Regions from separate parts of the Bradyrhizobium sp. 1200_D9_N1_1 genome, predicted to be linked through region 1. Evidence: predicted binding sites of a transcription regulator. Region 1 holds the regulator's gene; the other holds the start of a gene.

Region 1 (4,728 bases):
TTCATCCTGGAGGGAGGCGAACGATGCTAGATCGGCGGCAAGTCTTGGCGGCGCTTGGGACGAGCGCCCTCGTAGCCCTCGCGCCAACCGCACTTCTTGCGGCCGCATCGATCAAGCCGGACGATGCGTCCGCGCTGCTCGTGATCGACGTGCAGAACTGCTTCCTGCCGGGCGGCAGCCTCGCGGTGAAGGAAGGCGAGCAGGTGGTGCCCGTCATCAACAAGATCTCGAAAGCGTTTTCGAATGTGGTGATGACGCAGGACTGGCACACGCCCGGCCACGTTTCGTTTGCGTCGGTCCACTCCGGCAAGAAGCCGTTCGAGACCATCGACCTGCCGTACGGCAAGCAGGTGCTGTGGCCCGACCATTGCGTGCAGGGCACTGACGGCGCTTCGCTGTCGAAGGACCTCGCAATCCCGCACGCCGAGCTCATCATCCGCAAGGGTTTTCACAAGGACGTCGACAGCTATTCGGCCTTCCTCGAAGCCGACGGCAAGACTTCGACCGGCCTCGCCGGCTATTTGAAGGGCCGCAAGATCAAGCGCGTCTTTGTCGCTGGCCTCGCGACAGATTTCTGCGTCGCCTGGACCGCGCTCGACGCGCGCAAGGCGGGCTTCGAAGTCTATGTCGTGGAAGACGCCTGCCGCGGCATCGACACGCAGGGCTCGCTGGCAAAAGCCTGGGCCGACATGGCCAAGGCCGGCGTGAAGCGGATTCAGTCGGCGGATATCGCGGCGAGCGCGTAAGACCAGCCATCAGTCGTTCCGGGGCGGCTCGAAGAGCCGAACCCGGAATCTCGAGATTCTCAGGTGCGCAGCTGCGCACCATAGTTCGATGCTTCGCATCGCCCCGGAATGACGTCAGAACTCAGTTCGCCGCTCAGTTCACTTCATTGCTGTTCGCCGCGGACGCAGCCTTCGCGCCGCCCTTGGCGACGCCAACGAGAGCCGGACGCAGCACGCGCTCGCCGATGGTGTAGCCGGCCTGCATGACCTGCACGACCGTACCGGCGGGCACCGACGCATCAGGCACTTCGAACATCGCCTGCTGGAAGTTCGGGTCGAACTTCTGACCCTGCGGATCGAACTTCTTCACGCCGTGCTTTTCCAGCGCGTTGAGCAGCGAGCGCTCGGTGAGCTCGACGCCCTCGATCAGCGAGGTCAGGCCGGGATCGGCCGCGGCGCGAGCCTCGGCGGGAACCGCGTCGAGCGCGCGCTGGAGATTGTCGGCGATGTCGAGCACGTCGCGGGCAAAGCCGGTGATGCCGTAGAGACGGGCGTCGGCGACCTCCTTGGTGGTGCGCTTGCGCAGATTTTCCATCTCCGCCAGCGTCCGCAGCATACGGTCGCGCGCCTCGGCGGCTTCCTTCTGCAACAGCTCGACCGAGCCCGGCTCGGGATCGTCGGGCATGATGTAGGGCTTCGACACCACGGGCTCGCCGGTCGGCGCGGTCGTGTCTTCGGGTTGCCGGTCTCGATCGGTCATCGGCTCTCTTTTCGAATTTGTCTCAGGGATTTTTCTGGCCCGGATATCGTGCTTCGGACGCCGAAAATCAAGCGCCCGTGATCGCCTCAGCCGCCGGTCAGCCCCCCAGAAGGCGGCTGACGATCCGGGCGGCGTAGTCCACGGTCGGGATCACACGGGCATAATTCAGCCGTGTCGGCCCGATCACGCCCAAAACGCCGACGATGTGGCCAGCGGCATCCCGATAGGGCGAGATGATGGTCGAGGAGCCCGACAAGGAAAACAGCTTGTTCTCCGAACCGATGAAAATCCGCACGCCTTCCGCGGTCTCGGCCCGGCCGAGCAGGTCGATGACGCCGCGCTTGGTCTCGAGGTCGTCGAACAAGAGGCGGACCCGCTCCAGATCCTCCAGCGCGTGCAAATCTTCCAGCAGATTGGCGTGGCCGCGGACGATGAGCTGGCGGTCCTCGTTCTCGCCGCCGGACCAGCTGGCGATCCCGGCCGAAATCACCTTCTGCGTCAGCTGATCGAGCTCGGCACGGGCCTCCCCGAGCGCGGTCTCGAGCTCGAGCCGCGCTTCGGCCAGGGTCCGGCCGCGAATCCGCGAATTGAGGAAATTGCCGGCCTCGGTGATCGCCGAGGAGGGAACTCCGGGTGGCAGCGTCAGCACGCGGTTTTCGACCTGGCCGTCCTCGCCGACCAGGATCACCAGCGCTTTTTCCGGTTCCAGCCGGACGAATTCGATGTGTTTCAGCCGCGCGTTGGATTTCGGCGTCAGCACCACGGCGGCGGCGCGGGTCAGGCCCGACAGCCGCGTCAGCGCCTGGTCCAGCGCCGCCTCGACCGACTGCGCCTGACCGACGGAGGTGAGCTGGCTCTGGATCGACTGCCGCTCGGCGTCATTGAGGTCGCCCACCTGCATCAAGGCGTCGACGAAGAAGCGCAGGCCGAGTTCCGTCGGCAGCCGGCCGGCGGACGTATGCGGGGCATAGATCAGGCCGAGTTGTTCCAGATCGGCCATGACGTTGCGAACCGAGGCCGGCGACAGCGGCATCGCGATCAGCCGGGAAATATTGCGTGAGCCCACCGGCTCGCCGGTCGCGAGATAGCTTTCGACAATTTGACGAAAGATGTCGCGGGACCGCTCATTCAGCTGGGCGAGCCCTGCGCGCGGCGCGATCAGATGGATCGGATCGTGATGGGCCACAGACAGCAACTCCTCTCAGATGCTTATAATTTGGCCATCCGGGAGGTCCCTGACAAGCGTGGTTTTGCACTTGCTCGACAGTTGCTTGGGGACCGAAAAGGCCTTGCCGCTCACCCTCACCCCACCTACAAGCACCGCGAACAGCCTATTCCCGTGAGTTTTGGAGGATTTCCCATGCGGCCAAGCCGCCGTGCGCCCGACGAATTGCGCCCCGTGACGCTGGAGCGCGGCGTGGTCAAATATGCGGAAGGCTCCTGCCTGGTGAAATTCGGCGACACCCATGTGCTGGTCACCGCCACGCTGGAGGACCGCCTGCCGCCGTGGCTGAAGGGCCAGGGCCGCGGCTGGGTCACCGCGGAATACGGCATGCTGCCGCGCGCGACCTCGGAACGCACCCGCCGCGAGGCCTCCGCCGGCAAGCAGAGCGGCCGCACCGTCGAGATCCAGCGCCTGATCGGCCGCTCGCTTCGCACCATCATCAATCTCGAAGCGCTCGGCGAGCGCCAGATCACGGTCGATTGCGACGTGCTCCAGGCCGACGGCGGCACGCGCACGGCCTCGATCACCGGCGCCTGGGTCGCGCTCGCCGATTGCGTCAACTGGATGAAGGCGCGCAACATGGTCAAGGCCAACGTGCTGCGCGACAACGTCGCCGCGATCTCCTGCGGCATCTACAATGGCACGCCCGTGCTCGACCTCGACTATGCCGAGGATTCGGAAGCCCAGACCGACGCCAATTTCGTCATGACCGGCGATGGCCGCATCATCGAGGTGCAGGGCACCGCGGAACGCGAACCGTTCACACAAGACGAGCTCCTGGCGCTGATGGCGCTGGCCCAGAAGGGTATCGCGCGCCTCGTGGACTTGCAGAAACTGGCCGTCGCGTAGTCAATAGGCCCATGCACCGCCGAATCACCGGAAAGCTCGTCATCGCCACCCACAATCCCGGCAAGCTCGCCGAGATGAAGGAGCTTTTGGCGCCTTACGGCATCGAGGCGGTGTCGGCCGGCGAGCTCGGCCTTTCCGAGCCGGACGAGACCGGCAACGATTTCCGCAGCAACGCCGCGATCAAGGCTATCGCGGCCGCGCACGCGTCCAAGCTTCCGTCCTTCGCCGATGATTCCGGCATCGTGGTCGACGCGCTCGACGGCGCGCCCGGCATCTACAGTGCGCGCTGGGCCGGACCGACCAAGGATTTCACCGCGGCGATGACGCGGATCGAGCGCCTGTTGCAGGAGCGCGGCGCGACCGCGCCCGACAAGCGCAAGGCGCACTTCGTCTCCGCGCTCTGCGTCGCCTGGCCCGACGATCATCTCGAAGAGGTCGAGGCGCGCGTCGACGGCACGCTGGTCTGGCCGCCGCGCGGCACCGCCGGCTTCGGCTATGATCCGATGTTTCGGCCCGACGGTCACACGCGCACCTTCGGCGAGATGACCAGCATCGAGAAGCACGGCCTGCCGCCGCTCGGCCTTGCCCTGTCGCACCGTGCCCGCGCCTTCGTGAAACTGGCGGAGATCTGCCTTGAGCCGCGCTAACGAAGCCTTCGGCGTCTACGTGCACTGGCCGTTCTGCCTGTCGAAGTGCCCCTATTGCGACTTCAACAGCCATGTCCGCCATGCCGCGATCGACGAAGCGCGCTTCGCCTCCGCCTTCGCGCGCGAGATCGAAACGACCGCGCAGCGCGCGCCCGGCCGCGAGGTCACCTCGATCTTCCTCGGCGGCGGCACGCCGTCGCTGATGCAGCCCGCGACCGTCGGCGCCGTGCTCGATTCGATCGGCAAGCACTGGCAGGTCGCTCGTGATGTCGAAGTCACGCTGGAAGCGAACCCGACCAGCGTCGAGGCCACGCGCTTCGCCGGCTATCGCGCTGCCGGCGTCAACCGCGTCTCGCTCGGCGTGCAGGCGCTCGACGATGCTTCGCTGAAGGCGCTAGGCCGCATGCACAGCGCGCGCGAAGCGCTGGACGCGGTCGCCATCGCGCGCCGCTCGTTCGAGCGTTATTCGTTCGACCTGATCTACGCCCGCCCCGACCAGACGCCGGCGATGTGGGCCGATGA
Region 2 (4,728 bases), 2.1 Mb from region 1:
CTGGGACTCGATTTCTCCCGACAGAACGTAGCCGAAGATGAAAGCCGACTTGGCGTGGATGTGCGGAGCTGACGCCCCGCCCGGCGTATAGTCGACGATCAGGGCCTTCAGTGACTTGCCGGGAATGTTGGGGATCATCTGTTGAAAGCGCGGCGTGACCGTTTCGCCGCCGCCATGGGCGACGGCAGGCGTTGCAGTGGTGATGGCAACGGCAGCGAAAGCCGCGCCAAAGATGAATCGTATTTTCATGGTGGCGTTCTCCTTTGTCCCGCATAGGTGCGGCTGCTCTGGTCCGGAAAAAAGCACCAAGAACGCACAAAAATCGTGTACCAAGGGGGCATGACCAAGCCGCTGCGGTTGGAGCTTGATCGATCTGCGAAGGCGCCCCTGGCCGAGCAGATCCGCAAAGGCATCAGGGCCGCCATCGAGAACGGCGTGCTCGCTCCGGGAGCGCGTCTGCCCTCCTGGCAGGACCTGGCAGCCCAACTCGGTGTCGCTCGAGGCACGGTGCGATCGGCGTACGAAAAGCTGTCCGCTGCTCAACTCATCGTCGCTTCCCGCGCGGCCGGAACGCATGTCGCGGATCGTCCTTCCATTGCTGCTCGACAGGAAGAAACAGCCGATCCCGGCTCGTTCATGGAGATGTATCGGGAGCTCACTGCGGGGCCGGCGATTTTCCAGATGGGCGTGCCCGCGCATGAAACTTTCCCCGCCAAGCTCGTCGCCCGGATTCGTTCGTCCGCTATTCGCGTGGAAATGAGTGGGCCGGCGATATATCCGGACGCTCGTGGTGAGCTGGAACTACGGCGGGAGATCGCGGCGTATCTTGCTATCGCGCGTGGTATCGAGTGTACAGCTTCCCAGATCATCATCACCGGCGGCTACTGCAGCGGCTTGGGACTGGCGCTCCGTGTGCTCGGCCTCGAACGGAGAAGAGTCTGGATGGAGGATCCAGGCTTCCCAATCACCCGGCATGGCCTGGAGCTCGCAGGATTGTCGCTCGCCCCAATCCCGGTTGATGCGGACGGCATTGATGTCAGTTATGGCCTGAACCATGAGCCCGATGCGGCGCTGGTTGTTGTAACCCCAGGGCAGCAGGCGCCGCTCGGGTGCACGTTGTCGCTGGAGAGGCGCTTGCGCCTTCTCGACTGGGCCGCTCAGAAAGGGGCGTGGGTGATCGAGGATGACTATCTGAGCGAGCTTCAACTGAAGGGTCGGGCCACACCGGCACTTGCCTCGCTCGATCGCGCCGGGCGCGTCATTCACATCGGATCTTTCAGCAAGACTCTGACCCCCACCCTGCGGCTGGGCTTTCTGGTCGCTCCTCCGTCGCTGACGTCTCAGTTCGCCGAGGTCGCGGCGTGTCTCGCGCCGGCGCCTGGGCCGTCTGTGCAACTCGCGACTGCGAAATTCATGCGTGACGGCCACTATATGCGGCATCTTCGACGTACGAAGCGTGTCTATGCAGCGCGAGGCGACGCGTTGCTAAAGACCCTTCGCCCACGCGCCAAGGACATAACGATCGCTGGATTGGCGGTGCTAATGCAATTGCCGGACGGGACACCAGACCTCTCCATCGCCAGGGAAATGCTGTCGTTCGGATTGGCGCCTGCTCCACTATCGCCCTGGTATGCAGAGGCAGCTTCCGCACGATCCGGTTTGCTGCTAGGCATCGCGACAGCTCCTAACAAGCGTCTCGCGGCGTCTTGCGACCGCCTCCTTGGGATCATCGATCGTCTTATGTGACGAACGCAGAGGCAGGGCGCTCGCGAGGACAACGCTCATAAGGTACGTCGTGGCCTTGCTGGAAGAGTCAAGCAGGGTTTGGCAGCAGGACTGGCGAAGGGAGAGAATCTAGAAAGAAAGTTCCTCTTCCGCTGCATCCCAGGTGCTCTGGGTAGGCGAGAGGGACAAGATTTGCCGGCCTCTCCGCGTACCGCCGCGGGTCTAGACTGCCGTTGGACGCGGCATCATTGTACCCGAACAGGCTAATCCAGACGCGCGCAACCCTGCCCGGCTAGCCATTTGGATGGCAAAGCCAAACAACAACCTGGGCAGACGGTACAAGCCCGCCTAAAGTTTCCTCAGCGGCTTCCTCCGACCAGCCCAGACTTGATTCCAGGGGCTCCTTTAGGTGGCTCTGAATGGGCCCTCCGCGGACCGGTGAGGACGACGGATTTTCGAAATCCTTCGCGGCTTTGTCTTGTTTGCCGACCAAGCCGGCTTATTTTCGGAGCGGTCAGCACTCGCTAGCTTCGACTGCTATTTCAAAAAGCGACTAGAAGATAGGAGGAGAGCATGAAATTCCGTCCGCTTCACGACCGGGTCGTGGTCAAGCGCATCGACGCGGAAGAGAAGACCGCTGGCGGCATCATCATTCCCGACACGGTCAAGGAGAAACCCTCCCAAGGTGAAGTCATCGCCGTTGGCCCCGGCGGTCGTGACGAAAGCGGCAAGCTGATCCCGATCGACGTCCGGGTCGGTGACCGCGTATTGTTCGGCAAGTGGTCCGGCACCGAAGTCAAGATCGACACCCAGGAGCTGTTGATCATGAAGGAGAGCGACATCATGGGCGTTCTCGCCGACGTGTCTTCCAAGAAGAAGGCCGCCTAGTCCACCGCTCAAGCGCCTGTCGAGCGCCTCATCAAGGGTGAAACCAAGTCAAAAACTCAGGGAAACCCACTATGTCAGCAAAAGAAGTCAAATTCGGAGTCGATGCCCGCGACCGCATGCTGCGCGGTGTCGACATCCTCCACAATGCGGTAAAAGTGACGCTCGGACCGAAGGGCCGCAACGTCGTCCTCGACAAGTCGTTCGGCGCTCCCCGTATTACCAAGGATGGCGTCACCGTCGCCAAGGAGATCGAGCTCGAGGACAAGTTCGAGAACATGGGCGCCCAGATGGTGCGCGAAGTCGCCTCCAAGTCCGCAGACGCGGCTGGCGACGGCACCACCACCGCGACCGTGCTCGCCGCTGCGATCGTCCGTGAAGGCGCCAAGTCGGTTGCCGCCGGCATGAACCCGATGGATCTGAAGCGCGGCATCGACATGGCTGTGGAAGCCGTGGTCGCCGACCTCGTCAAAAACTCCAAGAAGGTCACCTCGAACGAGGAAATCGCCCAGGTCGGCACGATTTCAGCCAATGGCGATGCGGAGATCGGCAAGTTCATCTCCGACGCCATGAAGAAGGTCGGCAACGAGGGTGTCATCACCGTTGAGGAAGCCAAGTCGCTCGAGACCGAACTCGAAGTTGTCGAGGGCATGCAGTTCGACCGCGGCTATATCTCGCCCTACTTCGTCACCAACGCCGATAAGATGCGCGTTGAAATGGATGATGCCTACGTCCTGATTAATGAGAAAAAGCTATCTCAGTTGAATGAACTACTTCCCTTGTTGGAAGCCGTGGTGCAGAGCGGCAAGCCGCTTGTGATTATCGCCGAAGACGTCGAAGGCGAAGCGCTCGCCACCCTCGTCGTCAACCGTCTCCGCGGCGGCCTGAAGGTCGCGGCCGTCAAGGCTCCGGGCTTCGGCGATCGCCGCAAGGCCATGCTCCAGGACATCGCGATCCTAACCGGCGGCCAGGCGATCTCGGAAGACCTCGGCATCAAGCTCGAGAACGTCACGCTCAATATGCTCGGTCGCGCCAAGAAGGTGATGATCGACAAGGAGAACACCACGATCGTCAGCGGCGCCGGCAAGAAGGCCGACATCGAAGCGCGCGTGGCGCAAATCAAGGCGCAGATCGAGGAGACCACCTCGGACTACGACCGTGAGAAGCTGCAGGAGCGTCTTGCCAAGCTCGCGGGCGGCGTCGCGGTGATCCGCGTCGGCGGCGCGACTGAGGTCGAGGTGAAGGAGCGCAAGGATCGCGTGGACGATGCGATGCATGCGACCCGCGCGGCGGTTGAAGAAGGCATCCTGCCAGGCGGCGGCGTTGCGCTACTGCGTGCCTCCGAGCACCTCAAGGGCATTCGCACCAAAAATGACGACCAGAAGACCGGGGTCGAGATCGTGCGCAAGGCGTTGTCCTACCCGGCCCGCCAGATCGCAATCAACGCGGGCGAGGACGGCTCGGTCATCGTCGGCAAGATCCTCGAAAAGGATCAGTACTCGTACGGCTACGACTCGCAGACCGGCGAATACGGCAACCTGGTCTCCAAGGGTATCATCGATCCGACTAAGGTGGTTCGAGTGGCGATCCAGAACGCGGCGTCCGTCGCAGCGCTCCTGATCACCACCGAAGCTATGGTGGCGGAAGTGCCGAAGAAGAACACCGGTGCGGGCGGCATGCCTCCGGGCGGCGGCGGCATGGGTGGCATGGGGGGTATGGACTTCTAAATCCGACATTCAGAGCTCAACAATAAGGCTCGGCAGCGACGCCGAGCCTTTGCTGATTTCCTAGCGGTCAGCCGCGGTCCAACACTTGCGCACCGTATTGCGCGAGCGCGTCGAAGCCTGCGCCGCCGACGAGTTCGAGGGGGAAACCGCCCGGAATCATCCTGAGGAGCCTCCATTCCCGAAAACAGCGACCGACGCTCGCCGCCCAAAATAAAGAGATTGCCAATCATACCAGGACGATGCGCCTCGCGAAGAGTCCAATCGCGGCGATCGTGCACGGGCAGCTTCTCAGCTCTGTGAACCGGTGCGACCGGCCCCGATCCGCCATCTTTTCCCAACCACGTCGCCGTAAGTTCGCTCTTGGACAGACTGCCTCAACGGGTCCGTCTCA

The links. The regulator HrcA, encoded in region 1, represses chaperone genes, less so after heat shock. The targets are predictions, from matches to a motif close to GTTAGCACTCNCNNNNNGNGAGTGCTAAC.
Region 2: AB5K84_RS11015 (co-chaperone GroES) is a predicted target of HrcA. The motif match lies at 2,239-2,267, and genes of this name have one in related genera.

What each region holds. Positions count from the first base shown of each region.
Region 1 covers NZ_CP197226.1:171,978-176,705, forward strand. Annotated here, with positions in the region: gene pncA (bifunctional nicotinamidase/pyrazinamidase) at 24-746, shown strand; gene grpE (nucleotide exchange factor GrpE) at 880-1,485, opposite strand; gene hrcA (heat-inducible transcriptional repressor HrcA) at 1,583-2,671, opposite strand; gene rph (ribonuclease PH) at 2,846-3,559, shown strand; gene rdgB (RdgB/HAM1 family non-canonical purine NTP pyrophosphatase) at 3,571-4,206, shown strand; gene hemW (radical SAM family heme chaperone HemW) at 4,193-4,728, shown strand, end outside.
Region 2 covers NZ_CP197226.1:2,268,514-2,273,241, reverse strand. Annotated here, with positions in the region: gene AB5K84_RS11025 (cupin domain-containing protein) at 1-249, opposite strand, end outside; gene pdxR (MocR-like pyridoxine biosynthesis transcription factor PdxR) at 340-1,746, shown strand; gene AB5K84_RS11015 (co-chaperone GroES) at 2,299-2,613, shown strand; gene groL (chaperonin GroEL) at 2,685-4,337, shown strand.